One region of the Cupriavidus sp. H39 genome, then DNA from elsewhere that is predicted to be linked to it. Evidence: predicted binding sites of a transcription regulator. Region 1 holds the regulator's gene; each other region holds the start of a gene.
What was found. Region 1 encodes LexA, which represses DNA repair genes until DNA is damaged. Its sites were predicted from a motif close to ACTGTATNNNNATACAGT; they were not measured.

Region 2: a site for LexA is predicted at 1,638-1,655, ahead of recA (recombinase RecA). Genes of this name have one in related genera too.
Region 3: a site for LexA is predicted at 4,179-4,196, ahead of imuA (translesion DNA synthesis-associated protein ImuA). Genes of this name have one in related genera too.

Annotation. Positions count from the first base shown of each region.
Region 1 covers NZ_CP189848.1:2,350,159-2,358,140, forward strand. The annotation lists gene ACOCMH_RS26235 (replicative DNA helicase) at 1-1,309, opposite strand, end outside; gene rplI (50S ribosomal protein L9) at 1,474-1,926, opposite strand; gene rpsR (30S ribosomal protein S18) at 1,959-2,237, opposite strand; gene priB (primosomal replication protein N) at 2,241-2,540, opposite strand; gene rpsF (30S ribosomal protein S6) at 2,627-3,001, opposite strand; gene ACOCMH_RS26260 (asparaginase) at 3,121-4,113, opposite strand; gene lexA (transcriptional repressor LexA) at 4,366-5,019, shown strand; gene ACOCMH_RS26270 (hypothetical protein) at 5,133-5,303, shown strand; gene ACOCMH_RS26275 (hypothetical protein) at 5,342-5,686, opposite strand; tRNA gene ACOCMH_RS26280 (tRNA-His) at 5,777-5,852, opposite strand; gene ACOCMH_RS26285 (hypothetical protein) at 5,955-6,233, opposite strand; gene dusA (tRNA dihydrouridine(20/20a) synthase DusA) at 7,225-7,982, opposite strand, start outside.
Region 2 covers NZ_CP189848.1:841,947-849,928, forward strand. The annotation lists gene ACOCMH_RS19370 (sensor histidine kinase N-terminal domain-containing protein) at 1-815, opposite strand, end outside; gene ACOCMH_RS19375 (response regulator) at 869-1,558, opposite strand; gene recA (recombinase RecA) at 1,796-2,860, shown strand; gene recX (recombination regulator RecX) at 2,972-3,439, shown strand; gene ACOCMH_RS19390 (DUF2889 domain-containing protein) at 3,765-4,472, shown strand; gene sucC (ADP-forming succinate--CoA ligase subunit beta) at 4,561-5,727, shown strand; gene sucD (succinate--CoA ligase subunit alpha) at 5,815-6,696, shown strand; gene ACOCMH_RS19405 (YjbE family putative metal transport protein) at 6,936-7,631, shown strand; gene ACOCMH_RS19410 (pilin) at 7,949-7,982, shown strand, end outside.
Region 3 covers NZ_CP189847.1:421,725-429,706, reverse strand. The annotation lists gene ACOCMH_RS14385 (DUF4135 domain-containing protein) at 313-1,857, opposite strand; gene ACOCMH_RS14380 (JmjC domain-containing protein) at 1,851-2,981, opposite strand; gene ACOCMH_RS14375 (nitrile hydratase subunit alpha) at 2,994-3,314, opposite strand; gene imuA (translesion DNA synthesis-associated protein ImuA) at 4,297-4,779, shown strand; gene ACOCMH_RS14365 (DNA polymerase Y family protein) at 4,824-5,789, shown strand; partial or broken gene ACOCMH_RS14360 (error-prone DNA polymerase) at 5,793-7,982, shown strand, end outside.

The DNA of each region.
Region 1 (7,982 bases):
TGCCGATCGGGCCGTTACGCTGCTTGCCGATGATGATCTCGGCGGTGCCCTTGTCCTGCGAGTCGGCGTTATAGACTTCGTCGCGGTAGATGAACAGGATCACGTCGGCATCCTGTTCGATAGCGCCGGATTCGCGCAGGTCGGACATCACCGGGCGCTTGTTGGGACGCTGCTCCAGGCTTCGGTTCAGCTGCGACAGCGCGATCACCGGGCAATTCAGCTCCTTCGCCAGGCCCTTCAGGGAACGGGAAATTTCTGAAATTTCCGTGGCGCGGTTCTCGCCGCCACCCGAACCCGACATCAGCTGCAGGTAGTCGATGATGATCAGGCCCAGCTGCCCGCACTGGCGTGCCAGGCGGCGCGAGCGGGCGCGCAGTTCCATCGGGTTCAGCGCCGGGGTTTCGTCGATGAACAGCTGGGTGTCGTTCATGCGCTGGATCGCATGCGTCAGCCGCGGCCAGTCTTCGTCGAGCAAGCGCCCGGTCCGCAGCCGGTGCTGGTCGAGGCGGCCGACCGAGCCCAGCATACGCATGGCCAGCTGCGTGCCCGCCATTTCCATCGAGAACACGGCGACCGGCAAGCCCTGCTCCACCGCCACGTGCTCGCCGATATTCAGCGAGAACGCCGTCTTGCCCATCGACGGGCGGCCGGCGACGATGACCAGGTCGCCCGGCTGCATGCCGCTGGTCATCTTGTCCAGGTCGATGAAGCCGGTCGGCACGCCGGTGACATCGGTGGTCGAATCGCGGTGATACAGCTCGTCGATGCGCTCCACCACCTGGGTCAGCAGCGGCTGGATTTCCTGGAAGCCCTTCTGCCCGCGCGAGCCCTCTTCGGCGATCGCAAAGACCTTGGACTCGGCCTCGTCGAGCAACTCGCGCACTTCGCGGCCCTTGGGCGCGAACGCGGCTGAAGCGATATCGTCGGCCACCGTCACCAGCTTGCGCAGCACCGAGCGCTCGCGCACGATTTCCGCGTAGCGGCGGATATTGGCCGCGCTGGGGGTGTTCTGCGCCAGCGAATTCAGGTACGCCAGCCCGCCCACCTCTTCGGCCTTGCCGGCCACTTGCAGCATCTCGTAGACCGTGATCACGTCGGCCGGCTTGGTGGCCGAGATCAACCGGGCGATGCTCTGGAAGATCATCCGGTGGTCGAAACGGTAGAAATCCGCCTCGGAAAGAAAGTCCGCGATGCGGTCCCAGGCGGCGTTGTCCAGCAGCAGGCCACCCAGCACCGATTGCTCGGCTTCGATGGAGTGCGGCGGGACCTTGAGGTTATCGAGTTGGGGGTCGGCGACGGGCGCGTTCATGGGGAGGGATTATAACGGCGGGCGGACACACTTCGACGTACATTTGGCGACTGCGCCGTCAAAGGCAGGCGGGCAACAAAAAAGGCAGGAGCCGGGGCTCCTGCCTTCTTTGCCATGCTTGCGGGCTTTGGCCGGCGCGATGCGCTGGCCGAGGCGGCGCGTCCTTAGACGCTCTCGCCCACCACCGACACGGTCACGTCGACCACGACGTCCGTGTGCAGCGCAACGCTGACCGGGTGGTCGCCGACCATCTTCAGCGGACCGTTCGGCATGCGAACCTGAGCCTTTTCCAGCTTGTAGCCTTGGCCAGCCAGGGCTTCAGCGATGTCGGCGTTGGTCACCGAACCGAACAGGCGGCCGTCGACACCCGACTTCTGCGAGATCTGGACGGTCAGGCCGTTCAGCTTCTCGCCTTCGGCTTGCGCGGCGGCCAGCTTCTCGGCGGCGGCCTTCTCCAGCTCGGCGCGCTTGACTTCGAATTCGGCGATCGCGGATTGCGTGGCGCGGCGGGCCTTCTTGCCCGGGATCAGGAAGTTACGGGCGTAACCGTCCTTCACCTTGACGATGTCACCCAGGTTGCCCAGGTTGACGACTTTTTCCAGCAGAATGATTTGCATCGTGTTCTCTCCTTGACGGACCTAGGGCCTGATCAGTTCTTGTGCAGGTCGGTGTACGGCATCAGCGCGAGGAAACGCGCGCGCTTGATGGCCGTATCCAGCTGACGCTGATAGTGGGCCTTGGTACCGGTCAGGCGGGCCGGCGTGATCTTGCCGTTGTCGCCGATGAAGTCCTTCAGGGTGTCCAGATCCTTGTAGTCGATCTGTTCCACGCCAGCCACGGTGAAGCGGCAGAAGCGCTTGCGCTTGAACAGCGGGTTCTGTTGCTGGAAGCGCTTCTTGTTCTTGTTGTCACGTTTGACGAATGCCATGATTCAATCCTTTTCGAATGCTTTACATCCAGTGATGTGAAAGACGAGAGCCTTGCTGTTGCGGTGCTTGCGGGTCAGGAATCCTTCGCAGTCGAGCAGCGTGCCGAGCGGCAGCCGCTCCAGACGCTGGCCAACCTGGCCGATCCCCATCGCTGCGATTGCAAACTCGACCTGCCGCGGCGTGTTCGCCTCGACGGCCTCGCCGCTGTACTGCAGGATGCAGTTGACGACGGGGACCCCGGCCGGGGTATAGCGCAGGGCATCGCGTTCCGCCAGGGTGGCGGCAAGCCGAAGCTGGTTCAACGCGGGGCCTCTTGCTGGTTGCAATCCTTGCTGTTTCCCGTGCCCTGGCCGACGCTGTCAGCCACGGCGCGCACCGCAGTCCGCACTCAGGCGGCCTGGGCTTCGGTGGTCGTTTGCGCGGCCTTGCGGGCTTCTTCGCGCTGCACTTCCTTCATCATCGGCGAAGGTGCGGTCTCGGCCTTCTTGGTCTGCACGATCAGGTGGCGCAGGACGGCGTCGTTGAACTTGAACGCGTGTTCCAGTTCAGCCAGCGTTTCCTTGCCGCATTCGATGTTGAGGCAAACGTAGTGAGCCTTGGCCAGCTTCTGGATCATGTAAGCCATCTGGCGACGGCCCCAGTCTTCCACGCGGTGAACGTTGCCGTTCTGCGAGGTCACGAGCTGCTTGTAGCGCTCGATCATGGCCGGCACTTGTTCGCTCTGGTCCGGGTGGACGATGAAGACGATTTCGTAATGACGCATTGACGCTCCTTTTGGGATTAGCCACCCGGGCGTCACGAGTCCGGTGTGGCAAGGTTAAATAGCCTTAAATTATAGCCCGCCGCACGGCATCAGCGCAAGCCACTGATTACACGGGCAAATCAGGCACTGGCGAACACCGCCTGCAGCCTCGCCGGATCGCGCGCCAATCCCGCATCTGCCGCCAGGGCAAACGCCAGCAACACGCGCGCCTTATAGGGGTTGAGGTCCGCGGCCGACACGAACACACCGTCGGCAGGACTCGGTTGCGGCGGGATCGCCACATGGCCCGCACCGGTACGCGAACTGCGCACCACCGCCATCCCGGCTCCGGCGGCGTCGGCGAGCGCGGCTGCCAGCACCTCATGGACCGAGCCATTGCCGGCCGCGGCCACCACCAGACCGGCGACACCAGCCTGCACCAGCGCATCCACCACCACCCGCCCAGGCTGGGCATAGCTCGCCACGATCTCCACCACCGGCCAGGCCGCCGGCATCGGCCCGATGATCGACGCCGCCCGCGGCGACCGGACAAAGCGCACATATTCATCCTGGACGAAACCCAGCGGCCCGCACGGCGAAACAAAGGCATCCACCGCCGACGTATGCGCCTTGGCCACGTCGCGCGCCGCGTGGATTTGCTGGTTCAGCACCACCAGCACGCCCTTGCCGCGCGCATCCGGATGGCCGGCGACGCGCACCGCATCCAGCAGGTTCAGCGGCCCGTCCGCCGACAGCGACGTCGACGGACGCATCGCCGCGGTCAGCACCACGGGCACCGGGCACGATTGCGTCAGGTGCAGCGCCATCGCGGTTTCTTCCAGGGTGTCGGTGCCGTGCGTGATCACGATTCCGGCAACGTCCGGCTGCGCCGACCAGTGCCCCACCCGCGCCGCCAGTGTTTGCCAGAGCGCGAAGGTCATGTCCTTGCTGTCGACCTGCGCCACCTGCTCGGCCTCGATGCGGGCGACCGACCGCAAGGGCGGCACCGCGGCCAGCAAGGAGGCCACCGGCACGGTCGCCGCCTGGTAGCGGGCGCTGCTGGCGGCGCTGCCGGCCGCGCCGGCGATGGTGCCGCCAGTGGCCAATACGACAATGCGGGGCAATTGGGTCATGGGATCGCGCAAGGAATCGTTGTGGAAGGCAACCGCGATTGTAGCGGGCGCACGCGCCTTGCCGCTGCCGGGACCAGGCGCACTGCGGACGTCCATGCGACACGCCTCAAAATTCTGCTTGCGCTGACGCCGATACTGTATAAAATCACAGCATACTGTTTAAACATACAGTGCCCGGCCCGCCGGACGCAGGATAACGGACCAGAGTTCCCCGTCATCCGGCCCAGGGGCCCTGCACGGAACGGCGATCCCATGGCGACCCTGACACCCCGGCAGCAGCAGATTTTCGATCTGATCCGCAACACGATCCGCCGCACCGGCTTTCCGCCCACCCGCGCCGAGATCGCAGCGGAGTTCGGTTTTTCCTCGCCCAATGCCGCGGAAGAACATCTGCGCGCACTGGCGCGCAAAGGCGTGATCGAACTGACGCCGGGCGCGTCGCGCGGCATCCGACTGAAGGTAGCGCGCAGCGATTCGGAACTGCCGGACCAGTTCTCGTTGCCGATGGCCGGCGTCATGCAGCTGACGCTGCCGCTGGTAGGGCGCGTGGCGGCCGGCAGCCCCATCCTGGCCGCCGAGCATATCGACCGCCAGTACCAGGTCGATGCCTCGGTCTTCGATGAGCGCCCGGATTATTTGCTGCGCGTGCGCGGGCTGAGCATGCGCGACGCCGGCATCCTCGACGGCGACCTGCTCGCGGTGCGCCGCGCCAGCGAAGCCGCCAACGGCAAGATCGTAGTCGCGCGACTGGGCGACGACGTCACCGTCAAGCGCCTGCAGCGGCGCGGTGGCCATATCGAACTGATTGCCGAGAACCCCGACTTCACCAACATCATCGTCGAGCCCGGTGAAGAGTTCTCGCTGGAAGGCATCGCCGTCGGGCTGATCCGCTCTTCCGGTTTCTAGCGGCCACGATCGCGGGCGGTCAGCCCGCGCGGGCCCACCCGCTCCCATTGCTTTGCAGATGCCGCCCGGCTTGCCGGGTGTTGACCCCGCTTTGCCAAAAAAGAGGTGCCACCATGCCGCAAATCCACCACGTCGCCGCCCGCCGTCCGGTCAAGCCCGTGCCGTTTCGCCAGAGCAAGGGCGTACGCGTCTATCAGGGTACGCAGCGCCGTACCATGGTCGGCAGCATGGCCGCAATCTGCCGCATGCTTGAACTGGAAACCTCCGAAAAACTGGCCGCCTGATATTCGCGGACGCCTTCGACGCGACTGCTCCGCCTCGGTCAGCTACGCGCGCACGCCTTCGCTTCAGCTTCCAGTTCCACCGGCGTCAGCTGGGGAAACCAGGTATCGGTCTTGCGCAATTCCAGCGCGGTGCCGTCGGCCTGTGCCGTCAGCGAGATCAGGTAGGCGTATTGGTATTGGCCGCTTGCGACGGTCTGGCCGATGCGGATTTCGGTTTGATTTTTCGCGGGCAACTGGACCAGCGTCGCGTCATCGCCGAGGTTGTTGCGCAGGCACTTCGCGACATCGGCCATCTTGGCCGGCGTGAACAGGCGCATCGGCGGGCGCGCGCGGACATCTTTCTCGGAAGTACCCGTGGCACACCCTGCCACCATGGTTGCCATCGCTACGCCAATCAGTGCCGCTCGAACAGACATACCACCCCCGGGGAATGCAAAACGGCGCCCTTGCGAGGCGCCGTTCTGGAAAATGCTTGGGGTGGCTGATGGGACTCGAACCCACGACGACAGGAATCACAATCCTGGACTCTACCAACTGAGCTACAGCCACCGTAGAGGTCATCAGCGAAGCGCTGATCGACGAAAAACAAGATTATACAAACAGATTTTCGAGATGGCTAGTATCCCGCACAAAAATTTTTGCCGGACAGGGTCAGGATCGCGGCGGGCTCCATTTGGCCTCGAGCAGGACCGCCTGCTTGATGGCTGCGATGGTTTCTGCTTCGGTATCAAATTGCCCCAGCAACCGGCGTGACTTGCCATTCAGCACGGCTTCCTGCAGCGCCTTGCCTGCGGCAGCGGAAGTACCGGGGTGCCAGCAGTAGCGCGCCGTCCATTTACCATCCTGGAGCTGCTCGGCCACCCAGATCACCCTGAAGTCTTCATAGACGACGCCGAACGGCGCTTCGTTTTCCACGTTGTCTTTGTCCATGCTGCCTCCCCGCCGGCACAGTCCGCATGCCGCGTCCGATCTCCCCTGGGGAACGTGCCGGCCATCGTATCACGGGTCTTGCACTACTCCCGGAAACCCCCGCCAGCCAACCCATATGCTGAACACAGCCCCTACCTCGGCAGGGTTCATGCGGCACGTGCCCGAAGCGATACTCGAGTCCGAGGGACATTGACCCCCCTCGACCTTCCCGTCAGGCGGCCCGCCCCATTGGCCGCCTGCCTCTTTTTCCCTTCCCTTGGCTAGTCGATGCCTCCATGGCGCGCCATGCCTGCGATGGAACCTCCTGCCCGCGAGCGAGACCAACCGACGTGATCGAACACAGCGAACAGGCCATGCAGAACAAGTGTAGATGGAGGACGAGGATACTTGCCGTGATGGCGCTGGCGGGCTGGCTCGGCGGATGCGCTGCAGGCGGCGCCGACGGCAGGGAATCGAGCATCACGACTTACGGCACACTGGACGTGGGCATCAGCCATACGCGATAACGGCCTCGATGCGGATTCAGCGAAAATCCATTCTGCGTGACCGATGGAACGCTTGCGCGGCAAGTTGGTCAAACCCGTTCGTCCCGGTGGTGCCGGCCGAGCGCGCAAAAAAAGAGTCCGCAGCGCGGACTCTTAACTTTAGCGATCTCAAATGCCCTGAAGGCCGTTGCACTCTAACTGCCACGCGGGGAATGCACCATTCGGGTAAACGAAGAGCGCCATGCGGCGAACATCAAATCGCCGACGCGCCAACGAAAAAAAAGCCCGCCGGAGCGGGCTAATAATCAGTTGAAGAAAGCCCTGTATTCGAGGGCAGGCACAGTGTAAGAAAGTGCCCTGCCTCAGCGAATTAGGGGAATCCCTTTCCGGACGCCGCTTTCCGGGCGATCCGGCATCTCATGTGCGGCGCGCGGAGCCCGCGCGCCGCCATGCATATTTTCACGATTCGAAGTTAGAGCGCAGCCTCGGCACGAGGCCGTGCGCGCTTACGCGGCCAGCGGCTCTTCTGCGTGCGGACGCAAATGCGTGCGCGCCTCGTCGAACAGCGCATCCACCTCGGCACGCGTGCGCACCGCATGCATGCGCTTTGCATCGGACAGCACGCGGCGCCAGCCGCGTCCGCCGGCGATGCCACGATGCAGGCCTAGCATGTGCCGTGTCACGGCCCCCATATATCCGCCCTGTTCCACAAGGTCGCCGATATAACGCTGCATCGCCAGTTCGACATCGAGCCGCGATGGCACCGGCGCCCCGGTATCGCCATAGAAGCGCGCGTCCATTTCCGCCAGGACGTACGGCTGGTGATACGCTTCGCGTCCGATCATGACGCCGTCGACATGCTCGAGGTGGGCCACGATTTCATCATGGCTGACGATGCCGCCGTTGATCAGGATCTCAAGCTCCGGAAATTCGCGCTTGAGCTGGTACGCCACCTCATAGCGCAACGGCGGAATCTCGCGGTTTTCCTTCGGGCTCAGGCCCTTCAGGATCGCATTGCGCGCGTGGACGATAAACGTGCCGCAACCCGCCTGCGCCACCTTGCCGACAAAATCGCGAACGAAATCGTAGTGCTCGATCTTGTCGATGCCGATGCGATGCTTCACGGTCACCGGAATCTCCACCGCATCGCGCATCGCCTTCACGCAGTCCGCCACCAATTGCGGCTCGGCCATCAGGCAGGCACCGAAGGCGCCGCGCTGCACCCGCTCGGAGGGGCAGCCGCAATTCAGGTTGATCTCGGCAT
Region 2 (7,982 bases), 1.5 Mb from region 1:
AGGTCGTTGAACGAGCCCACCAGCGGCGTGATCTCCTGCGGCGCGGCGCGCTCGTCGATGGGGCTGGTATCGCCGGGGTTGCGCGCACGGATGCGCTGCTGGATCGCGGTCAGCGGCGCCAGCCCGCGCGACAGCCCGAACCACACCAGCACCACCGCCAGCGGCAGGATCACGAATTGCGGCAGGATCACGCCCTTGATGATCTCGTTGGCCAGGCGCGCGCGCTTGTCCAGGGTCTCGGCCACCTGCACCAGCACCGGCTGGGTGCCGCTGACCTGCTTCAGTTCGATATACGTGTAGGCCACGCGCACGTCGTTGCCGGCCACGCGGTCATCGCGCAGCGACACCAGCCCCGCGTGGCCCTGGTCTTCCTCGGAAGGCAGCGGCAGGTCATGGTCGCCGGCGATGTACTCGCCGCGCTTGCCGACCACTTGGTAGTAGATGTTGTCGGTCTCGTCGGCGCGCAGGATCTCGCGCGCCGACAGCGGCAGCTGCAGCGTGACGCGGCCGTTGACCTCGCGCACCTGCTGCGACAGCACGATGGCGCTGGCTTCCAGCGCGCGGTCGAAGGGGCCGTTGGCGATCGACTTGGCCACCAGGTAAGTCACGGCGATGCTCATCGGCCAGAGCAGCAGCAGCGGCGCCAGCATCCAGTCGAGGATCTCGCCGAATAGCGAGCGCGGTGCGGGATGGGCGGTGCTTTCCTCCAGGTGCGGCAGGGCGTCCGCCAGGTCCTGGTCGGTGGCGTCCGGGGCGGGAGGCAGCGGTGGCGCGGTGCGGGGCACGCGCCGCCAGGGCAGTCGCAGCAGGCTCATGTCGGCGAGGTTGCGCTCAGGTCAGTCGCGTGGCCTGCATGCGATCGGTACGATCAATGCGGCGCGGCCACGGCCGGCTGGAATTTTTCCAGGCAATAGCCCAGCCCGCGCACGGTGGCGATGCGGATGCCGCCCACCTCGATCTTCTTGCGCAGGCGGTGCACGTAGACCTCGATGGCGTTGTTGCTGACTTCCTCGCCCCATTCGCACAGGTGGTCCACCAACTGTTCCTTCGATACCAGGCGGCCGCTGCGTGTGAGCAGGATCTCGAGCAGGCCGATCTCGCGCGCGGACAGATCCAGCATCTGGTCGTTCAGATAGGCGATGCGCCCGACCTGGTCGTAGGCCAGCGGCCCGTGCCGCATCAGCGTGGCGCCGCCGCCGGCGCCGCGCCGCACCAGCGCGCGCACGCGCGCTTCCAGCTCGGACAGGGCGAAGGGCTTGGCCATATAGTCGTCGGCACCCAGGTCCAGGCCCTTGACGCGCTCGTCGACGCTGTCGGCGGCGGTCAGGATCAGCACCGGCAGCATCGCGCCGCGCGCGCGCAGGCGCTTGAGCACCTCGAGCCCGCTCATGCGCGGCAGGCCCAGGTCGAGGATAAGCAGGTCGAAGGTCTGGGTCGACAGCGCCGAATCGGCTTCCAGGCCATTGGCGACATGGTCGACGGCATAGCCAGAGTGGCGTAGCGAGCGTGTCAGGCCGTCGGCCAGCACGTCGTCATCTTCGGCGATCAGAATGCGCATGGTTGTCTCCACCCTGGCCGGCATCGCCGGCACCGGTGCGCAAACAGGGGCGCGCGGCGCGAAGGGGCTTGCCAAGCATACTGTTTTTTTATACAGTACCCGCACGTTCCGCTGGGGCCGCCCGGGGAGACCCCCTGGAGTGCGGCCGCGCAGATAGCCGGGCCGGCGCTGATGCCGGCAAATGCCGGTGCCGCGCCACATGCGGCCTATTTATACACCATTGACTCAAGGACGACCATGGACGACAAGAAGGCAGGTGCCGGCGTGAGCGCCGAGAAGCAAAAGGCGCTTGCCGCCGCGCTCTCCCAGATCGAGAAGCAGTTCGGCAAGGGCTCGATCATGCGCCTGGGCGACGGCGAGGTCGAAAAGGACATCCAGGTGGTTTCCACCGGTTCGCTCGGCCTGGATATCGCGCTTGGCGTCGGTGGTTTGCCGCGCGGCCGCGTGGTCGAGATCTACGGGCCGGAATCGTCGGGCAAGACCACGCTGACGCTGCAGGTCGTGGCCGAGATGCAGAAGCTGGGCGGTACCTGCGCCTTTATCGATGCGGAGCACGCGCTGGACGTCAACTACGCCTCCAAGCTGGGCGTGAGTGTCGGCGACCTGCTGATCTCGCAGCCGGACACCGGCGAGCAGGCGCTGGAAATCACCGACGCGCTGGTGCGCTCGGGCTCGATCGACCTGATCGTGATCGATTCGGTGGCGGCGCTGGTGCCCAAGGCCGAAATCGAAGGCGAAATGGGCGATTCGCTGCCCGGCCTGCAGGCCCGCCTGATGAGCCAGGCGCTGCGCAAGCTGACCGGCACCATCAAGCGCACCAACTGCCTGGTGATCTTCATCAACCAGATCCGCATGAAGATCGGCGTGATGTTCGGCTCGCCGGAAACCACCACCGGCGGCAACGCGCTGAAGTTCTACGCCTCGGTGCGCCTGGATATCCGCCGCATCGGCTCGATCAAGAAGGGCGACGACGTGATCGGCAACGAGACCAAGGTCAAGGTGGTCAAGAACAAGGTGTCGCCGCCGTTCCGCGAGGCCTTCTTCGACATCCTCTACGGCCAGGGCATCTCGCGCCAGGGCGAGATCATCGACCTGGGCGTGGATGCCAAGATTGTCGAGAAGTCGGGCGCCTGGTACAGCTACAACGGCGAGAAGATCGGCCAGGGCAAGGACAACGCGCGCGAATACCTGCGCGAGAACCCGGACATTGCCGACGAAATCGAAAACAAGGTGCGCGCCGCACTGGGCGTGGTGGCCATGAACCCCACGGCCGCGGCCGCGGCGGCAACGATCGAAGACTGATCGGGCCGGCGCCCGCTGCGCCATCCGGAAAGGCCGGGGCATCGCCGATGCCCCGGCCTTTTTGCTTGGCCCGCAGGGCCGGTCTCCGATCCGCTGATTCCCGGTCATCCCATGGCAACCCGTCCCCCGCTGTCACTGAAGGCCCGCGCCGTCGGCTACCTGTCGCGCCGCGAGCACAGCCGAGCCGAACTGGCGCGCAAGCTGGCGCCCCATGCCGAGTCGGCCGAGCAGCTGGAACAATTGCTGGACGCGCTGGAGCGCGAGAATTGGCTGTCGAACCAGCGCTTCGCCGACAGCCTGGTGCATCGACGGGGCGCCCGCTATGGCACCGCGCGCGTGATGCAGGAGGCCAAGACCCACAAGCTGGACAGCGAGCAACTGGGCGAGCTGCAGGAGCGCCTGCGCGCCACGGAGGCCGAGCGTGCCCGCGAGGTCTGGCGCAAGCGCTTCGGTACGCCGCCCGATACGCCCGAGGCACGGGCGAAGCAGATCCGCTTCATGGTGGCACGCGGTTTTTCGCGTGCGGTGGTCGGCAAGATCATCCAGGGCGCGGACGAGGACTACGGCGACGGGGATTGAACTCGCGTCCGCAGGCCAGGCGCGAGTACCTGTGCTGCCGTCATGTGTATTTCGCTGCGTTGCGTCATCGCGCCATGCCCACTATGCATTCTTGTCAGGGCCGGAAGGCAGTGTCCGCTGGTGCATTGCGGCAATGCTGACCGGCCTGCCCTGGCGCCATGGTCGGCCGACAATCCTGGCGCGACAGTCGCCGCACAAGGATGTTCCCGGCCAGCGCGGCCTGGCATGTTAAACTCCCCGGGTTATTTCGGTGCCGCGGCACCACGGTGCCCCAGCCCCCGGATTCTCCCGTCGCCTCCGTATCTTCCGTATTCTCAGCCTGGCCATGCCTCTGTCCCAGCCCGTCAACCGCTCCCTGCGTCACCGTCGCGCCATTTCGGCCGAGGCGTACCAGAGGGAAGACGGCCTGTGGGACATCGAGGTGCGCCTGACCGACACCAAGCCCCGCGATATCGAACTGGCCGGCGACCGCATCCGGCCGCAAGGCCAGCCGCTGCATGACCTGTGGCTACGCATCACCATCGATGAGGAAATGACGGTGGTGGATGCCGAGGCCTGCTCGGATTGGGTGCCGTATCCGTCCCACTGCGACACGATCGGCCCGGCTTACCGCAAGCTGATCGGGCTGAACCTGCGCAAGGGGTTTCGCAAGGCCGTGCGCGAGCGCCTGGGCGGCATGCACGGCTGTTCGCACCTGACCGAAGCCGCGGGCGTGCTGCCCAGCACCGCGATCCAGGCCTTTGCCGGCGAGGTCATCAGTATCCGCGACAACGGCGAGGACGATCCGAATCCGGAGCCGCCCTATCAGTTGAACGGCTGCCACGCCCTGCGTTTCGACGGCGAGGTGGTGCGTCAGTTTTACCCGCGCTGGTATGGTCACCAGCCGACGCCCAAGGTACGGGCCGAGGCCGCGCCTGCCGTCGCATCCGCGCCGCAGGCGCAGCAGCCCGCGGCCAATGGCGACCGCGGTGGTCACGCAATCGACGGCAACGACGCTGTCCCGGCCGAACGGCCGACCGGCACCTCCGGCTGATTCTCAGGATCGGCCAGCCGGCGAGAGAGTTCGTCTTCATTCAGATTCTTCCCTTCTACCTTTTACGCCTACCCGAAAGGAAACACGCATGAATATCCATGAGTATCAAGGCAAGGAAATCCTGCGCAAATACAATGTGCCGGTTCCGCGCGGCATTCCCGCGTTCTCGGTTGACGAGGCCCTGAAGGCCGCAGAACAGCTCGGCGGCCCGGTGTGGGTTGTCAAGGCGCAGATCCACGCGGGCGGCCGCGGCAAGGGCGGCGGCGTCAAGGTTGCCAAGAGCATCGACGACGTCAAGACCTATGCCTCGAACATCCTGGGCATGCAGCTGGTCACGCACCAGACCGGTCCGGAAGGCAAGAAGGTCAACCGCCTGCTGATCGAAGAAGGCGCCGACATCAAGAAGGAACTGTACGTTTCGCTGGTGGTGGACCGTGTTTCGCAGAAGATCGCCCTGATGGCGTCGAGCGAAGGCGGCATGGACATTGAAGAAGTCGCTGCCCACTCGCCGGAAAAGATCCACACCCTGATCATCGAGCCGTCGACCGGCCTGACCGACGCTGACGCCGACGACATTGCCCGCAAGATCGGCGTGCCCGACGCTTCGGTTGCCCAGGCTCGCCAGGCCCTGCAAGGCCTGTACAAGGCGTTCTACGACACCGACGCCTCGCTGGCTGAAATCAACCCGCTGATCCTGACCGGCGACGGCAAGGTCATCGCGCTGGACGCCAAGTTCAACTTCGACTCGAACGCGCTGTTCCGTCACCCGGAAATCGTCGCCTACCGCGACCTGGATGAAGAAGACGCCAACGAAATCGAAGCCTCGAAGTTCGACCTGGCCTACATCTCGCTGGACGGCAACATCGGCTGCCTGGTGAACGGCGCCGGCCTGGCCATGGCCACCATGGACACCATCAAGCTGTTCGGCGGCGAGCCGGCCAACTTCCTCGACGTGGGCGGCGGTGCCACCACCGAGAAGGTGACCGAAGCCTTCAAGCTGATGCTGAAGAACCCGAACGTGCAGGCCATCCTGGTCAACATCTTCGGCGGCATCATGCGCTGCGACGTGATCGCCGAAGGCGTGATCTCGGCCTCGAAGGCTGTGCACCTGACGGTGCCGCTGGTCGTGCGCATGAAGGGCACCAACGAAGAACTGGGCCGCAAGATGCTGGCTGACTCGGGCCTGCCGATCATCTCGGCGGACACGATGGAAGAGGCCGCCCAGAAGGTCGTGGCTGCCGCCGCCGGCAAGTAAGCCGAGGCGCCGTTACCCAATACAAGCGAACTCCGGCAGCGCGCGTGGCCTAGCCCTCGCTGCCAGAGTCAAGCAAAGGACGAAAGCATGTCGATTCTGATCAACAAAGACACCAAAGTCATCACCCAGGGCATTACCGGCAAGACCGGCCAGTTCCACACCCGTGGCTGCCGCGACTACGCCAACGGCAAGAACTGCTTTGTCGCCGGCGTGAACCCGAAGAAGGCCGGCGAAGACTTCGAAGGCATTCCCATTTACGCCAGCGTCAAGGACGCCAAGGCCGAGACCGGCGCCACCGTGTCGGTCATCTATGTGCCGCCCGCGGGCGCCGCTGCCGCGATCTGGGAAGCCGTTGACGCCGACCTGGACCTGGTGGTCTGCATCACCGAAGGCATCCCCGTGCGCGACATGATGGAAGTCAAGGACCGCATGCGCCGCGAGAACAAGAAGACCCTGCTGCTGGGGCCGAACTGCCCGGGCCTGATCACGCCGGACGAAATCAAGATCGGCATCATGCCGGGCCATATCCACCGCAAGGGCCGCATCGGCGTGGTGTCGCGCTCGGGCACGCTGACGTACGAAGCCGTGGGCCAGCTGACCGCGCTGGGCCTGGGCCAGTCGTCGGCTGTCGGCATCGGCGGCGACCCGATCAACGGCCTGAAGCACATCGACGTGATGAAGATGTTCAACGACGATCCGGAAACGGACGCCGTGGTCATGATCGGCGAGATCGGCGGTCCGGATGAAGCCAACGCGGCCAACTGGATCAAGGACAACATGAAGAAGCCGGTGGTTGGCTTCATCGCTGGCGTGACCGCGCCTCCGGGCAAGCGCATGGGCCACGCCGGCGCGCTGATCTCGGGCGGTGCCGACACCGCCCAGGCCAAGCTGGAAATCATGGAAGCCTGCGGCATCAAGGTGACCAAGAACCCGTCGGAAATGGGCCGCCTGCTGAAGGCAATGCTGTAATCTCCTTCGCCTTCTCTGCTGCACTAGCGGAGATGGATACGCCAACTAATGCCCCCGCGATGCGGGGGCATTGGTTTTTTGTACGAAGTGACGTGATTGCCACGTGCGAGCCCGAGATGACAAGATTGAAATCTAATCGTAAGGTTCATACGTTAAACAGTCATGTCTGCGCTTTCAGACATCCGAAATCCCGTCAGATGACGGGGCGCGCCACAACATAGAACTCGAGGAGCCTCGCCGTGGAAATGCTGTCTTCCACCACTTTCTGGATTGCGTTGGGATCGATCATCCTGACCAACATCGTCCTGTCCGGCGACAACGCGGTGGTGATCGCGCTCGCCTCGCGCAACCTGCCGCCCGCCCAGCAGAAGAAAGCCATCTTCTGGGGCAGCGCCGCCGCCATCATCATGCGCGTGGTGCTGACCGTGGCCGCGGTCAAGCTGCTGAGCCTGCCGTACCTGAAGATCATCGGCGCCTTGCTGCTGGTCTATATCGGCGTGCAACTGCTGACCGGCGATGACGACGAGGAAGGCCACGACGCCAAGGACAATATCTGGGCCGCCATCCGCACCATCCTGATCGCGGACCTGGTGATGTCGCTGGACAACGTGGTCGCCGTGGCCGCCGCCGCCCAGAAGGGTCCGGAAGGCAGCCAGCTGCTGCTGCTGATCGTCGGCCTGGGCCTGTCGATCCCGCTGATCGTGTTCGGCAGCACCATCCTGCTCAAGGTGATGGAACGCTTCCCGGTCATCATCGTGCTGGGCGCCGCGCTGCTTGGCTACCTGGCCGGCGAAATGCTGGTGAGCGACCCGGTCGACGCCGCCTGGTTCGAAGTCCACGTGCCGCACGCCCACCTGGTCTTCGGCGCCGCCGGCGCCATCCTGGTGGTGCTCATCGGCAAGCTGCTGAGCCGCCGGTCAGCCCAGCCGGCCTGACGTCGTTCTGCTGAGGCGGGAAGGGCGGCCAGTTGGCCGCCCTTTTCTCATCGGGCCTTGCACGGCGAGTGTCCGTGCCCATGCCCACTAACTCATGTGAGTGATCGCACATTTTGTCGCGCTTGCCTGTGATAGCGGTCCCAGGTGACAATTTTTGGCGTAACCGGCAAGCTTCTCCCCGATGGGTGACGAAATTTGTCGCTTTTCACCCCCTACCGATGGGGGATGCCGCTGGCACACTTGCTGCTCAATCGTCCCCGCGTCACGCAACCGAAGACGTGCAACGCTTAACCAAAATCTCTTCGAGGGGTCAAATCATGCAACGGGTACAACAACTGAAGAAGCTGGGCC
Region 3 (7,982 bases), on a different replicon from region 1:
TCAACGACTTATCAGTTAATTCGGTCCGCGCTCTCCCGCTCTAGAACCGGAAATAGCGAGACTACCCTGACGTGAAGCGCGAATTCGCTGGACTGCTCCGCACCGGGGCTAACTGTCTCTTGCGACCCAAAGCGGAAATTCAGACGAACCGTCCTACGGATGAAAGCGGCCTCTCGAAGAGCGCTAAGTGCGGGCTGTTGCAAAGCAGAAGTGGACCAGCTTATTAACAGTCGATCGGTAGCGCAGCGGCCGACCATTTAACGTGCCCAGCACAATGGGACATGATCACATTATCGAGTCTTGATTTGGTTGTCAGTCGGCCGCCCTCTCGGACTCACCTCGGCGCGCAAGTGACTTGGCCAATCGAGCGCGCAGCATCGCGACCTGCTCCTCGACTACTGCGTCGGAAATCCTGTCCAGTCGGTGGCGGACTACTTGTAGCGGGCAGAGATCGAAAACGCCCGGAACGATGACGTCGCGCAGGATCAGGCAATTGCTGTCAGCTCGAACATATGCAGCCGGTATGTCGAGTGCCTCGAGATCAATAACCTCCTGCTGGAAAATTGTCCGTGCTGCATGGTGGAACTGCGGGGCTGCGTCGACTAGATCTAACTCAACTTGCGAATGCCATGCGTTGGTCGCATAGGATGAGAAGCAAATGGCTGACATTCGTTCTGCCAGCAGGGCGGCATAGACTCGCGTGGCGCGAAGTGGAACTCGAAATGTGGATGTGGGCGGGATGAGAGCAAACAGTTCATCCTTGAACTCTCTAATGAACTCTGAAGCACGCCATACGCCGTGACTGAACATCTCGAAGTATTCGACTGCCGGTGCTATGCGTCGTCCCTCGACTTCTACTGCGCTGCGGCTACGATAATGGACAAGCTGTCGTTGCTCCGACGAAAGTACAATCTGCAGGCCAGCGTTAGGATCAGCACGAAACAAGAACTCCACACAGCTGAGGCCACCGTAGTCAATGTCCTGCCCGCCATAATGATCGAAGTTCAAGAAGAGGGATGTAACGTCGTCGTGTTCTTCGCGAGGTCGCTTCAGTAAAAAAGCTGCCGCCGCCTCGGAAAATCGTGGCTGACACAGCGTTTCGCAGTCCACCACCACAGGTCCCTCAACAGTTGCGATAATATTTTCAAAATGTAGATCCGACGCGTTCAGAACACTTGCGATTGCATACAGCACACCGCCATTGAATGCGAACCGCTGGGCAGACCGCTTATCGAGCGTCGCCTGATACGCTACTTCAGCCATCCAATGGTAGCCCTGACGCGCTAATACTTCGGCTACTCCAAGCTGAAGGTCCTCACGAGCCAGCAGATGAGATAGGTCTGCCAGCAGTTGCGCGCCAGATCCAGTTCGAGGTTTGTAATACAGCGCGCGCTGGCCGCAAAAATTGAGCTTTAGCACGTGCTGCCCATGGTGCTTGTCCGCTGACGCAATCCGTATCGAGTCTAGTTCGGACTTTTCGACCCAGGGAAATTTGATCCGTAATTCTGTTTTGTCTGATCCATACCGAGCCTCGACCACGACGAATTCGGCTATGAGCTGTTGTGACTGCTTGTAGAGCGCCCTGTCGAGAACTTGGCAGCGGCCCAGTTGCTCCTTCATCCATTGAGCCAGTCCGATTGCTGGCAATTGATTGAAGTGCTGTTCGACGGCGCACTTCAGGGGAAGACACATGCGCTTATAGAGCGCGACGAGTTCTTGTTCTAAGCCCACAACCACAGCAGGGTCCGAAGGGCGGTCTGGCTGTAGCCGGTCAATCACTCTCTTCGCGATTTCTTGGAGGCCGGCCTCGTCGTCTGAGTGGACCTTAGCGTCCTCAATTAAGCATGAGATCAGCACTTATTTTTGTACTCCAAGGCCCCAATAGTCAGGAGTTGGCGCCCCAGCTCAAGTGTGTCCTCAATCGCAATTCCCAGTTCCTGAGCAAGGATGCGCGGGGAGAATTCAAGCCTGTCGTTGATCATCTGCAATGCGCGGAAGTATCCGGCCGGCACAGCCGCTTTGGCACTAGGCTCGGAGCGCACGCCGTAGTCAAACAGTAGGCCCAACACCTCGATGGTGGAAAGTTCGCGCGACAGCCAATAATTCAAAGGCTCCCGTCCGGCGCATACGAGAACGTCGTCAGGCGCGAGACTACCGATGCGCAGAATCGAGGTTAGGCTGTCATGCGGTAGGTATGTTTTCGTTCGCACCTGCGCTATCTGAGTGCCGAATTGAGAATCCAATATTTGCAGCGCTTCGCGCACCGCCTCTTCTTGTTGAGCAAGCTCAAGGGGGCGACGCAAGACCTGTTCAAGCATGCTAACTTTGCGGATCATCGAGACGATACCGTCGGCCACCGTCTGCAGGTGAACGCCTGCGGAAAGGTGCAGTGAACCTGCTTCGCCCGGCTGCCCCCGGTGAATGTGACCTCGCGGGATGAACAAGACGTCACCCGGCCCAAGATCGACGCGAAGGTATTCACGTCCGGACTGGTCTTGGGCTACGGGCGGCTTATGCATTCCCTCAATGGGAAATGGCATGTCGGGCTCTGCGACGGACCAAGACTTGGTCCCGTGAATCTGGACAAGAAAGACGTCAACCTCGTCGTAGTGGTAGCCGAAGCAGTGTTGGGACGACGGGGACAGAAACGCAGTAACGAATGTACGGCAACCCTCGGGGTATGCTTGATTGATCTTGTGGCAGAGATGGGCGACTCGTGGATTGCAGAGGTTCAGTTTGTTGAAAATGGCCGTATAGCCATTGGCCAACCCCTCGAAGATCCATTGGAGCGCATCCTGCCGTGCTGCGGCGACCGTCGGAAAGATCTCCTTGTCCGCGCCTGCCATGCGGATGTTCTGGTCGACTCGGAATCGGTTGATCCAGAGGTCAACCTCGAAATCCGCCAGTGAGTACTGAAAGCCCGGGAGGGCGTCCTCGAGGCGAAACTTATACGCACTCTCGCGAGCACGGAACCCGGTCACTGGCGAATTGCGTCAGCAGATAATCGACGGCAGGATGAGCTGAGTTCCAGCTCGCGCGATCTGGAGCATCTCGTCTTGGGTGAGCGGTTGGGTTAGCGGTGGCGCCGGGATGACGAAATGCAGCTTAGGCGTTTCGTCCGCCATGAAGACGTACTCGATGTCCGGATTCACCAGCACGCCCTCGGCTTGGAGCACTGTCTTGGGGTCCGCCAGCAATGCTGCCTTGAACGCAGGATCCTGCCAGCACTTCAGCACGATCGCAGCCATCTGTTCTCGAATTCGGGCTTTTTGGCTGGCCAGCGGTTCGCCCTGAACGATCATGTTCTGCGGCATTCTGGACCTCCTTTCCCGAATAGTCTCAAGAAACAATAGTTGCGGGCGGCTAAATCCGTCAAGTAGGTGGGACCCTATAGCTCAGTATGAAAGATCCCGGCACGCAACCATCGGCTGGGAGCTCTCTCCAAGGGATCTCCTCTTGGCGGTCCGCTCGAATGACCGCAATGGAGAGATTATGCTGCGTGGCACGGTCAAAACTGTCGAACCACTCCCGGATCGCGTCGGCCACAACGCGTGGATCGCAAGTGGCGGCATCCGGAACGCATGACCGAATGAGACTTTCGACGTCAAATCTTCCTTCCACCCGTGCCCGCCAGGCATCGCGGTCACTGGCCAGGATAGCGAGGTGCTGGTCTCGGATCGATATGTAACGCATGGCGCAGACAGAAAATGGAGTTGCCCCGTATTGACGGCCGCCGCGCCGATATCTTGACCACTCACTGCTTTAGTCAGCAAAGGGTGCACTGTGTGCCGACCGTCAGGGTCCGGGCTCAGCGTCGGCGGGAATTGCACGCCAGTCCAGCTAATTCCTGCTTCCTACAGTAGTCCTGTACATGCAGCCGGGTGTGCCACGGCATGACACCTTCAACGGCCTCCAGATGCAAAAACCACGACTCTTGCAGGATCGCGGCTCTTCAACTTGGTTGCGGCTCGAACCCGGAGCCGGACTCACAGATTGCGATTGCTCTTGTCAGAGCTCGGAACTGATAGGGGCATTGCTACGAGATAGCCGCAAGTCAGGGCAGTCGCACTATTTCAGAAAACTCCAGTCTCACAGAAGACATCCCAGTCTCACGAATTCCGTTTCCCCGCAACCGCTGTGCTGGCTGCTGCGCCGGGTGGACTTTTCGACACGTGAATACTGTACGGATATACAGTACACTGTCAGCAGGATACCGGACTGATGCTGACAGTTGCCCCCGAAACCATCCATCCCTCGCTCTGGCTTGCCTCATAGCTGGCCAGGGGCAACGCACGCGTGGTGTCGACCGGCTACTCGTCGCTGGATAAGGAATTGCCCGGCGGCGGCTGGCCCGTCGGCTGCCTGACAGAGTTGCTACAGCGACAGCCCGGTATCGGCGAACTCCGGCTGCTGCGTCCGGCGCTCGCCGCGTCTTCAACACGCCCGATTGCCCTCTTAGCACCTCCCTACGCGCCGCAAGTGCTTGCGCTCGCAAACTGGAGCATACCGCCGGAGCGGCTACTGTGGATCGAAGCGCAACGGACTGCGGATGTCCTTTGGGCCGCTGAGCAAACGTTGCGGGCCGGCACCTGTGGTGTCTTGGTCCTTTGGCAATCGCACTTGCGCAATGACGCCTTGCGACGTCTTCATCTCGCTGCGCACACATCGGAAACACTTTTTTTGTCGTACGACCCGCGGCATGCGCTCGCGATGCCTCCCCTGCCCCGTTACGGCTGGCGCTTGAGCCGGCAGCCTGCGGCGTTACCGTCAACTTCGTGAAGCGCCGCGGGCCGCAGCAAAAGTCCCCTCTGCTCGAGGCCAGCATGCCGGTGCAAATACTACCTGCTGCGCGGCCCTTTGCCGACTGGTTTGACGGCCTCGGCTGCCGCACACTATCGGATCTGCGCCGCCTGCCTCGCGCGGGCCTGCAGCGCCGATGCGGCGGCGACATCGTGGAGGCCCTGGACCGCGCATATGCGGAGGCACCGGAGGTTTTCGAGTGGGCCGAAGCTCCATCCGCCTTCCATTCAGCCTTGGATCTGCCGGACCGGATCGAGCATGCCGAGGTGACGCTTGCCTACGGCCGCGGGCTGTTGGTACAAATGATCGGGTGGTTGACCGCCTGGCAGTTAGCCGTAAAACGGTTTGCCTTCGAACTGCGCCATGAACGCGGCCGGGCCGCCATCCCGCCAACCAAGATCGAGATCGCACTTGCGGAGCCGAACTGGCATGAAGATCACCTCGTACGCATTCTGAAAGAGCGACTCGCGCTGGTGACTGCCGTCGCGCCGACGATCGCGGTAGCGCTTACTGCTATTGACACGGAGCCGGTCGCCCCGCCCAGCGATTCGCTATTCCCAGAGCCGGGAGGGACACCTGCCGATCACGCGCGTCTGTTGGAACTGCTCAGCGCCAGGCTCGGTCCGGAGAACGTCCGCCAGCCTTGCTTGCGCGCTGATTACCGGCCGGAGGTCGCCAACGACTGGATGCCGGCCACGAAAAAGCCAATACGCCTGCCATTGCCAGCCGCCCTCCCCCGCCCCGCATGGCTTCTGGGCAAACCGGTAGCCCTAATCGAGCGCGATCACCGCCCCTTCTACGGCTCGCCGTTGCACATTGTTTCCCCACCTGAGCGCATCGAGGCGGGATGGTGGGGAGGTGAACTGGTCACGCGCGACTATTTCGTTGCCGAGGGCAAGGACCACACCTGCTACTGGATTTTCCAAGAACGTATGGGCAGCCGGGAGGGTGACGAGGCACGCTGGTACCTGCACGGGCTGTTCGGGTGAATCATGCGCGAGACAATCCCGGCGGGCTTACCCGACTATGCGGAGCTGCACTGCTATTCCAATTTCTCCTTCCTCAAGGGGGCCTCGCGTCCGGAAGAGCTTGCCGAACGCGCAGCAGAACTCGGCTACCATGCGTTGGCGATCACGGACGAATGCTCGCTTGCTGGGATCGTGCGCGCGCATACGGAGGCGAAAAAATCGGGCATGCGTCTGGTCGTGGGAGCTTGGTTCCGCCTGCAAAATGCTGATGCCTCCCCTGCCGTCTCCTTCCTGGCACTCGCCCGAAACCGGGAGGGCTACGGCAACCTGTGCGAGCTCATCACCCTTGGCCGCATACGCGCTGGAAAAGGTTCCTATGTGCTGACGCCCCGCGACTTGGCGGCGCCGGACGCTCCTTACCAGCACCTCAGGGGCCTGCCGGACTGCCTCATTGTCTTCACGCCGGACTATGGTGTGCCATTCGATAAGCTGGATGCGCAAGCCTCATGGGTCAGTGCAACCTTCGCAGGTCGTGCCTGGATGGGCCTGAACCTGTTGTACCGGCCGATGGATGACATCCATCGTGGCACCGTCGAAGAAGCCGCAGCGCGACACCACCTTCGCGTCGTGGCCACCGGCTGCGTGACCATGCATGTGCGCTCGCGAAAGCCGATGCACGATGTGCTAACGGCGATCCGTGTGGGCCGGCCAGTGTCAGACTGTGGGTACGACTTGGCTCCGAATGCGGAAACGCATTTGCGCTCGCGGCTGCGCCTGGCCAACATCTACCCGCATCGTTACCTGACGGAATCGATCCACATCGCAAATCTCTGCCAGTTCTCGCTTGACGAATTGCGCTACGAATACCCCGACGAAGTGATACCGGATGGCGTGCTGCCCGCGGAGTACCTTCGCACAGAAACCTATGCGGGTGCGCACCGCCGCTATCCCGCCGGCATTCCGCTCACCGTACAACAGCAGCTGGAACACGAACTCGCCCTCGTCAGAGAAATGGACTACGAGCGGTACTTCTTGACGGTCTACGATATCGTCCGCTTTGCGCGTTCCAACGGCATCCTTTGCCAAGGGCGGGGCTCGGCCGCCAATTCCGCCGTTTGCTATTGCCTGGGCATCACAGAGGTCGACCCTGCGCGGGGCAACCTGCTATTCGAGCGCTTCATCTCCAAGGAACGTGGCGAGCCACCCGATATCGACGTCGATTTCGAGCACCAGCGACGCGAGGAGGTGATCCAGTATCTCTACCGGAAGTACGGGCGAGATCGTGCCGCGCTAGCTGCGGCTGTGACCACCTACCGACCGCGCAACGCCCTACGCGATGCCGGCAAAGCGTTCGACGTCGATCCCGCGATCATTGATCTGGTGGCCAAATCGCACCACTGGTTCGATGGAAAAGCAGATTTGCTGCGGCGCTTCAACGAGAGCGGTGTGGATCCAGACGCAGAGCTATCCCAACGGTGGGCCAACATGGCCGTGTCGTTGCTCGGTTTCCCACGCCATCTGTCGCAGCACACCGGCGGCTTTGTGCTGGCTCGGGGCAAGCTATCGCGTCTTGTTCCCATCGAGAACGCTGCCATGGCTGACCGCAGTGTGATCCAGTGGGACAAGGACGATTTGGACGCGCTGGGTCTGCTCAAGGTCGACGTACTGGCGTTGGGCATGCTCTCAGCGGTGCGTCGCGCGCTGGACCTAGTAGCACAGCAGCGCGGCGAGGCGTTTGAGCTACAAGATATTCCCGCCGAGACCCAGCGACCTACGAGATGATCTGCAAGGCCGATACGGTCGGCGTCTTCCAGATCGAGTCCCGCGCCCAAATGTCCATGCTGCCACGGCTTCGGCCGCGGACCTTCTACGACCTGGTTATCGAGGTGGCCATCGTTCGCCCGGGGCCTGTCCAAGGCGGCATGGTTCACCCCTATCTTCGCCAGCGGCAAGGTTTCGAACCTGTCACCTATCCAAGCGCGGCAATGGAAAAGGCGCTGTCGCGCACGTTGGGCGTGCCGATCTTCCAAGAACAAGTCATGCAAGTCGCCATGCTGGCGGCTGGCTTCTCGGCTGGCGAAGCGGATCAACTGCGCCGTGCCATGGCCGCCTGGAAACGCAGGGGCGGCATCGACAAGTACCACAAGCGGATCGTCTCGGGCATGCTCGAGCGTGGATATGACCGCGAGTTCGCAGAGAGCATATTCCGGCAAA